DNA from 2 places in the Bacillus sp. es.036 genome. Region 2 is predicted to be linked to the other one. Evidence: predicted binding sites of a transcription regulator. Region 2 holds the regulator's gene; the other holds the start of a gene.
What was found. The regulator NrdR, encoded in region 2, represses ribonucleotide reductase genes. The targets are predictions, from matches to a motif close to AACACNATATATNGTGTT.
Positions count from the first base shown of each region.

Region 1: ATG70_RS10125 (vitamin B12-dependent ribonucleotide reductase) is a predicted target of NrdR. The motif match lies at 3,499-3,516, and genes of this name have one in related genera.

Region 1 covers NZ_PDIZ01000001.1:1,975,426-1,982,437, reverse strand. The annotation lists gene gcvPA (aminomethyl-transferring glycine dehydrogenase subunit GcvPA) at 1-167, shown strand, start outside; gene gcvPB (aminomethyl-transferring glycine dehydrogenase subunit GcvPB) at 164-1,621, shown strand; gene ATG70_RS10135 (rhodanese-like domain-containing protein) at 1,686-2,057, opposite strand; gene ATG70_RS10130 (lipoate--protein ligase family protein) at 2,385-3,215, shown strand; gene ATG70_RS10125 (vitamin B12-dependent ribonucleotide reductase) at 3,630-6,194, shown strand; gene mntR (transcriptional regulator MntR) at 6,376-6,822, shown strand; gene ATG70_RS10115 (patatin-like phospholipase family protein) at 6,941-7,012, shown strand, end outside.
Region 2 covers NZ_PDIZ01000001.1:2,296,597-2,303,608, reverse strand. The annotation lists gene ytaF (sporulation membrane protein YtaF) at 1-320, shown strand, start outside; gene coaE (dephospho-CoA kinase) at 331-930, shown strand; gene ATG70_RS11810 (glyceraldehyde-3-phosphate dehydrogenase) at 1,104-2,132, shown strand; gene speD (adenosylmethionine decarboxylase) at 2,494-2,883, shown strand; gene ATG70_RS11800 (cytosolic protein) at 3,036-3,425, shown strand; gene nrdR (transcriptional regulator NrdR) at 3,500-3,958, shown strand; gene ATG70_RS11790 (replication initiation and membrane attachment family protein) at 4,091-5,443, shown strand; gene dnaI (primosomal protein DnaI) at 5,459-6,391, shown strand; gene ATG70_RS11780 (putative sporulation protein YtxC) at 6,488-7,012, shown strand, end outside.

The DNA.
Region 1 (7,012 bases), 320 kb from region 2:
CAATCAAGGAATTGAATCGCAAGTTATTAACTAAAGGAATCATCGGCGGGTATGATCTTGGTCGCGATTATCCGGAACTTAACAATCACATGCTTGTCGCAGTAACAGAAAATCGTACAAAAGCGGAAATTGATATGTTTGTAGAAGAAGTGGGGGGAGCAAAATGAGTAAAGACCAGGCGTTAATATTTGAGCTAAGTGAACCGGAGCGTATTTCATACAGTCTTCCTGAACTTGATGTTCCTGACATTGATTTAGATGAATGGTTACCGGAGGAATTTAATCGCAATACTGAACCGGAGCTACCAGAAGTGTCAGAGCTGCAGCTAATGCGTCACTATACCGCCTTATCGAAACGTAATCACGGGGTGGATTCTGGATTTTATCCGCTTGGTTCATGTACGATGAAGTATAATCCAAAAATTAACGAAGATGTGGCAAGGTATCCTGGTTTTGCTTTTGTCCATCCGCTTCAAGAAGAGGAGACCGTTCAGGGTGCGCTAGAAATGATGTACAACCTTCAGGAAAACCTTGTCGCTGTAACAGGTATGGACGAAGTGACCCTACAACCTGCTGCAGGTGCTCATGGCGAGTGGACAGGATTAATGATGATTCGTGCCTATCATGAAGCAAATGGGGATTTTAATCGTACAAAAGTCATTGTCCCAGACTCTGCCCACGGTACAAATCCCGCCTCTGCCACCGTTGCTGGTTTTGAGGCAGTGACCGTTAAATCAAATGAAAAAGGGCTAGTTGATCTTGAAGATCTAAAGCGTGTTGTAGATCATGACACGGCAGCTCTTATGCTTACAAATCCCAATACCCTTGGTCTGTTTGAAGAGCAAATTACCGAGATGGCGACAATTATTCATGATGCTGGTGGAAAACTCTATTATGATGGTGCAAATATGAATGCCATTATGGGGGCAGCTCGCCCGGGGGATATGGGCTTTGATGTCGTGCATTTAAATTTACACAAAACCTTTACTGGACCACACGGTGGAGGAGGACCTGGTTCAGGACCTGTGGGCGTTAAATCAGATTTAATCCCATATCTTCCGAAACCAGTCCTTGTAAAAGCAAATGATGCGTATCGTTTTGACTATGATCGTCCTCAATCGATTGGACGAGTGAAACCTTATTATGGAAACTTTGGTATTAACGTCCGTGCTTATACGTACATTCGTACGATGGGGCCAGAAGGACTAAAGCAAGTATCTGAAAACGCGGTTTTGAACGCAAATTATATGATGAGACGTCTTCAAGATGCTTTTGTGTTGCCGTATGAACAGCATTGTAAGCACGAATTCGTTATTTCTGGTAAGAAACAAAAGAAACTGGGTGTTCGAACGTTAGATATGGCCAAGCGTTTGCTTGATTTTGGGTATCATCCACCTACGATTTATTTCCCTATCAATGTCGAAGAGTGTATGATGATTGAACCTACAGAAACAGAATCAAAAGAAACGCTTGATGAATTCTGTGATGTACTGCTTCAGATTGCTAAAGAAGCAGAAGATAACCCTGAAATTGTGCAGGAAGCTCCTCATACAACTGTCATTGGTCGACTGGATGAAACGACCGCTGCTAGAAAACCAATATTACGATACCAAAAAGCGTAATCTGCGTATCAGCGTAATTAAATACTTTGCGGAAATAAAAAAGCAGCTGCTACGCAGCTGCTTTTTATTTCTTCTTTACTTTTCCGCCCCATTTTTTGAAGCCGCCTTTTAACTGATAAAGGTCCTTGATCCCGTGCTTTCTAAGGATGCTTGCAGCACGAGCGACAATAATTCCGTTGTAATCATACATATAGACTGGCTGGTCTTTGCGAATTTCTTTAATACGCATTTTGAGTTGACTAACAGGAATATTTCTTGCGCCAAGAATATGGCCGTTATCAAATTCGTTTGGTTCACGAACATCAATCAGTTGGGCTTTACGGTAGCCCGCTCGGAATTCTTCCTCCGTTAACGTTTTCAAATTCCTTTTCTGTATGTAGCGAGTAATGACAACATACACAATGATCGCGACGAGTAATGCGATAATCCATTCCATATACTTTGTTACACCCTTTCAAGTAAAATCGACAACCTTAAGTTTACACGTCTTTTCCCCTTTCCGCAAAAGAAAAAAAGAATAAATAAAAAATTCACCTGAAGGTTACTGAATTAAATGCGGAATATTATTTTCTAGTTCCGATAGGTAGTTCTGAGATTGTTCGTCATTTATTTTTGTTTTAAAAAGAAACTTGGTTAGAAATAACGTCCGTCACGTATCGATCTTTCTTTTATAAAATAAGAGAGTGTTCATTGGTCATCCATTTTCACCTCTGCTAGAATAGGAGAGGTGTTAGAAATTAACTGTGATAAAGGAGTACCGATAATGAAGCAATGGGCATTTATTGATTCGGGAGAACGTTCTCCAGCATATAACATGGCACTAGATGAAGCGTTGTTGAAATGGCACAGTGAAGGGAGCATACCTCCAGTCATTCGATTTTACGGATGGAACCCTCCAACCCTATCAATCGGTTACTTCCAACGTATTGAAAAAGATATAAATATGGAAGCCGTAGAGAACTATGGGTTGGGCTTTGTGAGAAGACCTACAGGTGGAAGAGCTGTTCTTCATGATAAAGAGGTTACATACAGCGTTATTGTATCTGAAGATTATCCTGATATGCCAACTACAGTAAGGGAAGCATACCGTGTTATTTCTGAAGGCCTATTGATTGGTTTTCAACAACTTGGTTTAAATGCTTACTTCTCTGTTCCTGAAACTGAGAAAGAAAAAGAAGAACTTAGGGCTCCCAGGTCTGGTGTATGCTTTGATTCTCCCTCGTATTATGAACTTGTTGTAGAAGGACGGAAAGTGGCTGGGAGTGCTCAAACGCGCCAAAAAGGTGTCATCCTCCAGCATGGATCTATTTTGCTAGATATTGATGAAGATAAATTGTTTGATTGCTTTAAATTTAAAAATGATCGAATTCGTGAACGGATGCAAAGAGGATTCAGAAACAAAGCGGTGGCTATTAATGCACTTCGCGATACACCAGTATCAATTTCAGAAGCGATTAAAGCCTTTTATGATGGATTTCAAAAAGGCCTTAACATTGAGTTAGTCCTATTTGAGCTATCAAAAGAACAAGAAGCTTACGTGAACGATTTGGCAATGGACAAGTATGCAAGTAACGAATGGAACTTTAGTAAATGAGCACCTGCCATGGGTGCTTTTTCCTATTGACTATAGAGGAACAAATGTTCTAAAGTTATTCTTGTTGCATTAACGAAACGCGTTCTTTATTTAAAGATAGGCTAAGATCAAAAGACAGAATGTGGATAAATGTGCAATAGACAAAATTCCTCTTTTTTCTCTGTTCTTGTAATTCAACCTGGATTTATCGAGTGTAATCTCGTATTTTCACTTAATTTGAAAGTTGACAAATTAAACGAACATCCGCCGTTTTACTATATGTAGTATTGGGCAAAGAATTCTGAACACTATATATGGTTTAAAATGATTGTCTGCATGATGGACATGTGCTACTATTAATCAAGACGATTTATCACAGTTACATACATCTAGAGTTGCTCTTATATGTATAAATGTCGAAACGGAGGGGTTTATATGACAATAAAAACCAATGAAAAAAGAAGGTCCATTAACATCGCACAGTTAAATAAAGATATTGAGATGTTCGCGCAGGTTCATCCTATTACAGAAGATATGCACCTTAGCCACAAAGGTGTAAGTCGTCTTGTTATGCTGGATCGCTATGCCTTTAAAGATACTGAAAAAAAGACGTTGCAAAAAGGTGATTTTGTTGTCTTAACGATTAAGGAAGATCCAAAGTTCCCAGCACGAGGTCTTGGATATATTGAAAAACTGGATCTAGCTTCAAAGAAAGCGACTGTTGCTGTGCATGAAGACTATATCGGTGTACTGGATACTGAAGAAGAGAGAGAAACTGGCTTAATTGTACGTTCATTGGACGTTATTGAGAAGCCTCTTGAAGTTTACTATGAGCAAATTGCACGACGGAACGCTCGGGGCTTGGCAGATGTTGAGAAAACGGATGGTGAAAAGAAATATTGGGAAGATCGTTTCTATAATGAACTTTCATCAATGAACTTTGTCCCAGCAGGACGAGTACTATATGGCGCAGGTGCAGATACGGAAGTAACCTATTTCAATTGTTATGTTATGCCGTTTCCACAAGATTCAAGAGAAGGCATTTCGGAGCACCGCAAACAGGTAATGGAAATTATGAGTCGCGGAGGCGGGGTAGGAACAAATGGCTCAACGCTTCGTCCGAGGAACACTCTTGCAAGAGGAGTTAATGGAAAGTCATCGGGGTCCGTTTCATGGCTTGATGATATTGCAAAGCTTACACATCTCGTAGAGCAGGGCGGATCACGTCGCGGTGCACAGATGATCATGCTTGCAGATTGGCATCCTGATATTATTGAATTCATCATTTCAAAAATGCAAAACCCACGCATCCTTCGTTTTCTTGTGGAAAACACAAAAGACGAGCAGATTAAAAAGCTTGCAGAAGATAAACTGAAATTCACGCCTCTTTCTGATGCTGAGAGATCGATGTACCAAAGCATTCTAAATTATCGTAGTATCCCCGGTACAGGTGGTTTTGAAGAAAAAGTGATGCAAGACGCACAGGAAAAATTAGCGACTGGTGGTACGTATTCCGTTCATAATCCAGACTTTTTAACTGGAGCAAATATTTCTGTTTGTCTCACGAAGGATTTCATGGATGCAGTCGAAAATGATGCTGAGTATGAACTGCGCTTTCCTGATGTAGAAAACTATACGAAAGAACAAATGAGTTTCTACAATGAGAACTGGCACGAATCTGGTGATGTTCGTGATTGGAAAGAACAAGGATTCCCTGTAAGAACGTATCGTAAAGTTCAGGCAAAAGAGCTATGGGATCTTATCAATATTTGTGCAACATATTCGGCAGAACCAGGAATCTTCTTTATTGATAATGCTAATGAAAAAACAAACGCTACATCTTATGGCCAAAAAGTGGTAGCAACGAATCCTTGTGGAGAGCAACCGTTAGCGCCTTATTCAGTTTGTAACCTCGCGGCTGTAAACCTCGCTGAAATGGCAAATAAAGAGAAGAAAACAGTTGATTTCGAAAAATTGAAAGAAACTGTCGAAGTAGGCGTAAGAATGCAAGATAACGTTATTGATGCAACGCCATATTTCTTAAGAGAAAACGAAAAACAAGCTCTTGGTGAGCGCCGCGTGGGTCTAGGAGTAATGGGGCTTCATGATTTATTGATCTATTGCGAAACAGTGTACGGCTCTGAAGAAGGAAATAAGTTAACTGATCAAATATTTGAAACAATCGCGACTACGGCTTATCGTGCTTCAGTTGACTTAGCTAAGGAAAAAGGCAGTTTCCCGTTCCTAGAAGGTGAGACAGCAGACGAAACAAATCGGTTACGTGAAGCTTTTGTTAACACTGGCTATATGCAACAAATGCCGAATGATTTACGAGACAGCATTATGGATTATGGTATTCGTAACTCACATCTACTAACTGTAGCGCCTACGGGTAGTACAGGTACGATGGTTGGCGTTTCAACCGGTCTTGAGCCATACTTCTCGTTCTCTTATTTCCGCAGTGGTCGCCTCGGTAAATTTATCGAAGTGAAAGCAGATATACTAGCAGAATACTACGAAAAAAATCCAGAAGCAGATCCAGAGAAGTTGCCAGAATGGTTTGTTTCCGCAATGGAACTTGCCCCTGAAGATCATGCTGATACGCAATGTGTGATTCAACGCTGGGTAGATAGTTCGATCTCTAAAACGGTAAATGCGCCAAAAGGTTATTCCGTAAAGCAAGTAGAAGCTGTTTATGAGCGTCTTTATAATGGCGGCGCTAAGGGAGGCACGGTTTATGTAGATGGAAGCCGTGATTCTCAAGTTCTAACCCTTAAAGCTGAGGATAATTCATTTGAGCAGCTTGAATTTGAGGATGGGATGCAAGAAAAGAAACAAGTTGTTCTTGTTGATACAATCACTGACCTTCGTTCAACTGATGTAACAATCGGGTCTGAAGTAGGTAATACGTGTCCAGTCTGTCGGAAAGGACAAGTAAAAGAAATCGGTGGATGTAATACATGTGATAATTGTAGTGCACAACTGAAGTGCGGACTTTAGGATCTGGGAGCGAAGGATAAGCGGAAACGTTTATCCTTCATCTTTTTGTGATCTCCTTTAGCTGGTTCACTAAGGTTTGCCTCTTAATAAAAGCATATGGAACCTTTCCTTGTATCCGCCCATACTATGGTGTATGCTTTTATTAACTGGCTTAAATGGAATAAAAGATGGAGGGAATCCAATGGCCACTACTCCAAGTATGGAAGATTATATTGAACGTATTTATGCACTAATAGACGGAAAAGGGTATGCTCGCGTATCAGACATTGCGGAAGCACTAGAGGTACATCCCTCCTCGGTAACAAAAATGATTCAAAAATTAGATAAAGGTAAATATGTCGTTTACGAAAAGTATCGCGGCTTCATGCTTACTCCCAAAGGGAAAAAGCTAGGCAAGCGACTCGTTGATCGCCATGCTTTGCTTGAACAATTTCTAGGTGTTATCGGGGTTAATGAAGAGAACATATACGAAGACGTTGAAGGGATCGAGCATCATTTAAGTTGGGATGCTATTGATCGAATTGGAGATCTAGTCCAATATTTTGAAGAAACGAATGGACGAGTGGATGAACTTAGGGAAGTCCAGCGGAAAAATGAAGAAGCTCACGAGGAACAATCCGAGGTGTAATCGGATTGTTCTTTTTTTATCAATAAAGGCTTTTTGGATATGAAACAATATCTTTTTTTCTGTACTAAATCTTAGCTTATAAGCTTAGGCTTTAATAAGGTTGGAAGGAGGTAGAGATGTGTATATTGACGGAGTGTTTTCAGGTGGGGGAGTAAAAGGAATTGCACTTGTGGGAGCACTTCAAGCTGTG
Region 2 (7,012 bases):
AAATACGCTCGCTCGGGGTGGTTATCAGCATTTTGAGAAAACCGACAACGGCAGACTTTGATGATTCTGGTACAATTACAGGTATTGAAGCAATTATGCTCGGTGCTGCATTGTCTCTTGATGCGTTTGGAGCAGGCATAGGTGCGTCGATGGTTGGTTTTCCTCCTATTGAAACGTCACTTTTGATTGCTTGTATGAGTTCGCTGTTTTTGCTCTTAGGATTAAAGTTCGGAAACCTTACTTCAAACATTAAATGGATGGATAAACTATCACTCTTACCGGGATGCCTACTCATTATCTTAGGATTCCTTAGAATGTAGTGAAAGGAGGATGACGATGGATATTGGACTTACCGGTGGAATCGCTAGTGGAAAAAGTACTGTAGCAGAGATGATTCGCCGCTATGACATACCAATCATTGATGCAGACGTAATGGCAAGAAAAGTAGTTGAACCTGGTGAGCCAGCACTTCAAGACATCTTTCGATTATTTGGAGATGACATGAAAGCAGAAGATGGCGGGCTTGATCGGAAGAAGTTAGGAGCTGTCATTTTTAAAGATGAGGAAAAGCGCAAAGTATTAAATCGTATTCTTCATCCTGCAATTCGGAAAGGAATGCTTGATCAAGCAGCAGCTCTAAAAGAACAGGGAAGCGCGCATATTGTTTTCGATATTCCGCTTTTATTTGAAAGTCAGCTAACTCATATGGTTGATCAAACCCTTCTCATTTATGTCGATGCAAAAACCCAGCTATCGAGATTAGTTGAAAGGGATGGGAGTACGGAAGAAGAGGCTTTCGATCGTATCCAATCGCAAATGCCAATTGAAGAAAAGAAAGAACTGGCTGATGATGTGATTGATAACACCGGAACACGTGAAGAAACGGAAGAACAACTTAACAACATTCTAAAAAAATGGGGAATAATATAAACAAAAAACACGTCTGAAACGGCGTGTTTTTTGTTTTTTAATCGTCATGCGCTTAGATAAAGACGTTCTACAAAAATAGTGTAAATTAATCTTTTCATTTGCATATTATATGTTATACTAATTTTGTGATAGGGGAAATAAGTATAACACATATGTGGCGGGAGGAACGCTGAATGAAATCAAGAGTAGCAATTAATGGCTTTGGAAGAATTGGGCGAATGGTATTTAGAAAGGCAATAATGGAAGATAGTTTGGAAGTTGTAGCAATTAACGCTAGCTATCCGCCAGAAACGCTCAGCCATTTAATTAAATATGATAGCATTCACGGTACATTTGATGGAGAGGTTACACCAATTGAGAATGGGATAAAGATTAACAATAAAAAAGTGGTTGTTTTAAATAATCGTGATCCAAAAACTCTTCCATGGAAAGAGATGGGAATCGACATTGTGATTGAAGCTACCGGCAAGTTTCGTACGAGAGAAGAAGCCGGTTATCATATTGATGCAGGAGCTACGAAAGTAATCATTACAGCACCTGGTAAGAATGAAGATCTTACAATTGTGATGGGCATTAATGAAAGCGAATACAATGATCAGAAACATCATGTTTTATCAAATGCATCTTGTACAACCAATTGTCTGGCCCCGGTTGTTCAAGTGCTTGATAAGTCCTTTGGAATTGTTTCGGGTATGATGACAACAGTTCATGCATATACGAATGATCAGAAAAACATTGATAATCCGCATAAAGATTTAAGAAGAGCACGTGCCTGTGGCCAATCAATTATTCCAACGTCGACAGGTGCAGCTAAAGCGATTTCAAAAGTATTGCCTCATTTAGAAGGGAAACTTAACGGAATGTCGCTTCGCGTACCGACACCAAATGTGTCATTAGTCGACCTGGTGGTTGATCTTAAGAAAGAAGTGACCATTGATGAAGTTAATGATGCTTTAAAAGCTGCTTCTGAAGGGCCCCTAAGAGGTATTCTTGCTTACTCTGATGAACCATTAGTATCAATTGACTACAATGGTAATGCTCATTCTTCTATAGTAGATGGACTATCGACAATGGTCGTTGAGAATAAAAAAGTAAAGGTACTTGCCTGGTATGACAATGAGTGGGGATATTCTTGTCGAGTCGTTGATATGGCGAAGTACGTTGGGGAAAGAATTCCCGAAAGGTTGAAAGTAAGCGTATAGGTGAAAAGGAAAGAAGTGGGAGAACGTCTCCCGCTTCTTTTTTGATTTGTTATCACTAATGACGGCTTTTGAAATAAAGGATAAATCTCGACAGTTTTGGACATGTTTTAATTATCGCGGAAAAATTAGCAAGGACACTGAATTTTTGAGGTTGAGGATACAAAAGCGAAATCAGCATTTAATTTATTCTTGCAAAAAAAAAATAAAAGCCTTATACTATTTTTCGTGAACTTCTTTTATAGCAATTTGGCATTGAAAACTACTTAAAGGGTTAGGACCTCATCGGACTAACTTTCCCCCGTGGTGGATTTTCAATACCGCATGCTTTAGGCATGAGTAAAAATAAAGGGGGAATTTTGCTATGGATACAATGGGACGTCACGTCATTGCTGAACTATGGGGCTGTGACACTGAAAAATTAAACAACATGAAATTTATCGAAGAAACGTTTGTTGAAGCTGCTCTTAAGTCTGGTGCAGAGGTTCGGGAAGTAGCATTTCATAAATTTGCACCTCAGGGTGTAAGTGGTGTTGTTATTATTTCTGAATCACATTTAACAATTCACAGTTTCCCGGAACATGGGTATGCAAGTATTGATGTGTATACTTGTGGTGATCTTGATCCAAACGTAGCTGCAAACTACATTGCGGATGCACTTGGAGCGGATACGCGTGAGAACATCGAACTTCCACGAGGCATGGGACCTGTAAAACCTAAAGTTAGAGAAGAACAGTCAGCGTTTACTTCATAATAATAATACTTCGATTAAAAGGGCACCCTGGGTGCCCTTTTTTAGTTTAGCTAAGAAATATAATAGCTTGGGTTGAACGGGGATTCAGCGCGACCTCATTGATTTATCAGTCATTTATTGCTATTCTTAAAAAAAATAGAGGAGGACTAGGGGTGGGAATAAAAGAGTTTTTTAGCAATCGTTCTGAAACAGGGGAAAGGCATCAAAATGCTGCATTGAAAACGCATTATTTTAAAGCGACAAAAGAACAGGCTTTTACAGAAGCGAAAGCGATCCTTCAAAAACACTACAAAGGTGAAATCGTGACCAATTCACCCGAACGTGGAGAGTTTGTATTTCAAGTGAAGGGTCCTAAAAAAGCGTTAATCGTCGTAACCGTCGTGACGGTGCGCGCTTATAAAACAGCGGTAGATTTTTCCGTTTCGACAGAGACTCCTTTACCAGTAGATTTCGGTTTTAGCAAAAAAGTAATTGAAACGATTTATTCAGATTTGAAGAAAAAGCTAACGTTGATTGGAACAGGCATTTCAGAGCAAATTTAGTAGGATGTGTGTCGTCGTACATTTTATGCTAAAATAAGAGATAGAAATCTTGTTCGTTTAGTGGAGATGATCTAATGCGCTGTCCCAACTGCAATCATAATGGTACAAGAGTGCTTGACTCCAGACCGGTTCATGAAGGCCGATCGATACGCAGGCGCCGCGAATGTGAATCGTGTACCTATCGATTTACAACGTTTGAAACAGTTGAAGAAATACCGCTTATTGTCGTGAAAAAAGATGGAGCTAGGGAAGAGTTTAGCCGGGAAAAAATTCTCAGAGGTTTAATTAAAGCCTGCGAGAAAAGACCCGTGCCGCTCGAAAAACTTGAAACCATCGTAAATGAAATAGAACGCGACCTTCGTAATCAGGGAGCTTCCGAGATCAGTAGTGATACTGTCGGTGAGCTTGTGATGGATCAACTGGCAAAAGTTGACGAAGTCGCTTACGTTCGATTTGCTTCCGTTTATCGTCAGTTTAAAGATATTAATGTTTTTATTCGTGAGCTTAAAGAATTAATTAACAGAGCAGAGTAAGGAAAAGGAGCTTAGTGTAAGCTCTTTTTTTGTACGTTAATAAGACAAATGCCATGATGAGTCAAGACGTTGTTATGACTCAGGCGATCAGTTAGTTAGAAAAATCTATGAAGGAATATAAAGGTGAAGCATATGCATTGGAAAGAACTTCTTCCTGTTGATACGCTTCAAATTGAGGCGTTCGGGTTATTGCATGATTATGATAGGAATGTCCTTACCCTGTTATATCAGCCTCTAATTGGTGCAGGGGCATACAGTCTCTATATGACGATGTGGAGCGCCCATGAGCAACAGGACAGTCTTGTTACAAAAATGACTCATCATCATTTGTTACTGATGATGAGATGGGATACAAAAAAACTACTTGAAGAGCGACGAAAGCTAGAGGGGATCGGCTTATTAAATACTTTCCTCAAAAACGGAGAAGATCCGAGACACTTTACTTACGAGCTTCAGCCACCGCTAACACCTGATCGTTTTTTTAATGACGGTGTTTTAAATATTTATTTGTTCAATCGATTAGGGCGTAATCGATACCAGGATTTAAAGAAGTATTTCTCTGTTGAAAAGCCGGATTTGTCAGAATATAAGGATATGACTGCTTCGTTTAACGAAGTATACGATTCACTGCATCCTTCTGAGATGACGGCAAGTTATGAGGAAGAAGATGATGTTCGAGAGATCGCAAGTCGAAATGATAATAAGGGTCTTGTTTTCACTTCATCTGAATTTGACTTTGATGTGATGAAACAGCACATTTCTGATATGATTGTAACAGAGAAAATGTTTACTGATTCGGTTAAGAAAACAATTGAGCGACTTGCTTTTGTCTATAAGATTGAGCCTTATGAAATGGGGCGAATCGTGGAACAGGCAGCCATTCATCATGATGAGCTATCAGATGATCTTCTCCGAAAAGAAGTGAGCAGCTGGTTTGCTCTTGAAAATCGAGGAAAGGTACCTGCGCTTCAATATAGGCGTCAGCCTGCTGCACTGCAAGAATTCCATACAAAAGAGCCTGTAACGGAAGAGGAGAAGGCCGCTCAGCGTTATGAGCAAATGACACCTTATGATATTCTTCAACGTGCAGCAGAAGGTGGTAAGCCATCAGAAGCAGATATGAAACTTGTCGAGCGTATTATGGATGAACAGAAGCTAACTCCTGGTGTAATGAACGTTCTTCTTGATTTTATTATTGAAACACAGGATAAAAAACTCTCGAAAAACTACGTAGAAAAATTTGCGAGTCACTGGGCAAGAGCCAGGGTAAAGACAGTGAGAGAAGCCATGGATCTTGCTATAAAAGAACTACAGCAGCCCAAGAAAAAGGCGAATCCAGCATCTCGAGGAAAAGGAAGTTCTTCAGCTCGAAAAGACAAAGTTCCTGAATGGATATCGGATCAAAAAGAACCGGATATGTCTCATGAAGAGCGCTCAGAAAAACAAGATCAGCTCAAAAAAATGCTAAGCAAATACAAAAAATAAAGCGGGGTGAAACGTATGGAGTCCATCCAAGAATCGTTTAATAAAATGCCGGGTAACAAGAAGTTCCAACAGCAATATCAAGAAATGAAAAAAGCGATCATGGCAGATGAAGATATTCAAGCATTTATTGAGGAACAAGATGAAGTCGATGAAAAAATGATTGATCGAAGTCTTGCAAGATTGTATGAATTTACGACTCAGTCTAAACGGTGTGAGGGGTGCTCGGGGCTCTCCAACTGTATTAATATGATGCAAGGGTACGAGCCGGAGTTATTTCTTAACCGTTCAGTCATCGATATTCGTTATAACCGCTGTCCAACAAGGATTGAAGAAGATAAGAATAAGAAGCGTAATGAAATGATTCAGAGCTACTATATTCCAAAAGAAATTCTTGAAGCGACATTTGCAGATTTGGATGATGAAGATCCTGTGCGAATTGAAGCGATTGGCACAGCTATTCAATACGTCGAGGACTTTGTTCCGGGTGAAACGAAGAAAGGGCTCTATATTCATGGTGGTTTTGGTGTTGGCAAAACATTTATTCTAGGGGCAATTGCAAATCAGTTAGCGAAGGAAAAAGGCGTTCGTTCGCAGTTTATTTATACGCCTGATTTCTTTCGACAAATGAAGAGTGCCATACAAGATCAATCGATTGATGAAAAGCTAAATTACTTAAAAGAGACTCCTTTATTAATCCTTGATGATATTGGGGCTGAAAATATTTCGAGTTGGGTACGGGATGACATACTTGGTGCTCTGCTCCAATATCGCATGACAGAAGGATTACCAACCCTTTATTCTTCTAATTTGGATTATTCCTTGTTAGAGGAGCATCTCGCTTATTCTCATAAAAGTGGAATTGAAGAAACAAAAGCGAAGCGAATCATGGAAAGAATAAAGCATTTTACCACCCCAGTCTTTTTACAGGGGAAAAATAGACGAGTCTAAAGTCTTCCTTAGGGAAGGCTTTTTTATTGTTCTATACATCATTTCCAATCTGGAGCCATATAGATTTTAGTAAGAAGGTGGACAGGGGGGAATATATTGGTTTCAATAACATTTGATCAAAAAGAAGATTTTCAATTTGTTTATGAACATTTGATAAAGGATAGGAACGTTCAACAAAAAGTCTCCGTTAATGAAGCGGAATTAACGCTCTCTGTACAAGTGGAACCATATAATGCAAAGTTGTGTTATCACATCTCCAAATGCATCGTCCGCTGTGTTAGCACTATCTATGAGAAGCAATGGATGAAACAAATATTAACAACAAAATACTACTATCAAGATAGAGATGAAATTGACGAAATTACAGCAATTGCAAAAAGTATTGGAGAGGGAGACAAAGAAGAACTCCCTCGCTCTGATCGCTACACAAACCGGGTTGATTTATTGCATCGATCAACGTTTTCTTGTATTGAACAGGGTGGATCGATCTTGTTTGACTCTTATTTGCGGTTTCGAACCGGTCCTTATCGAGCTCTGTTAACTGAGCTAATTGGCGAAGCGATTGACGAGTATAAACTTGAGCAAGAATATCAGAACTTTATTGAAGCATTAAGGCTTCTT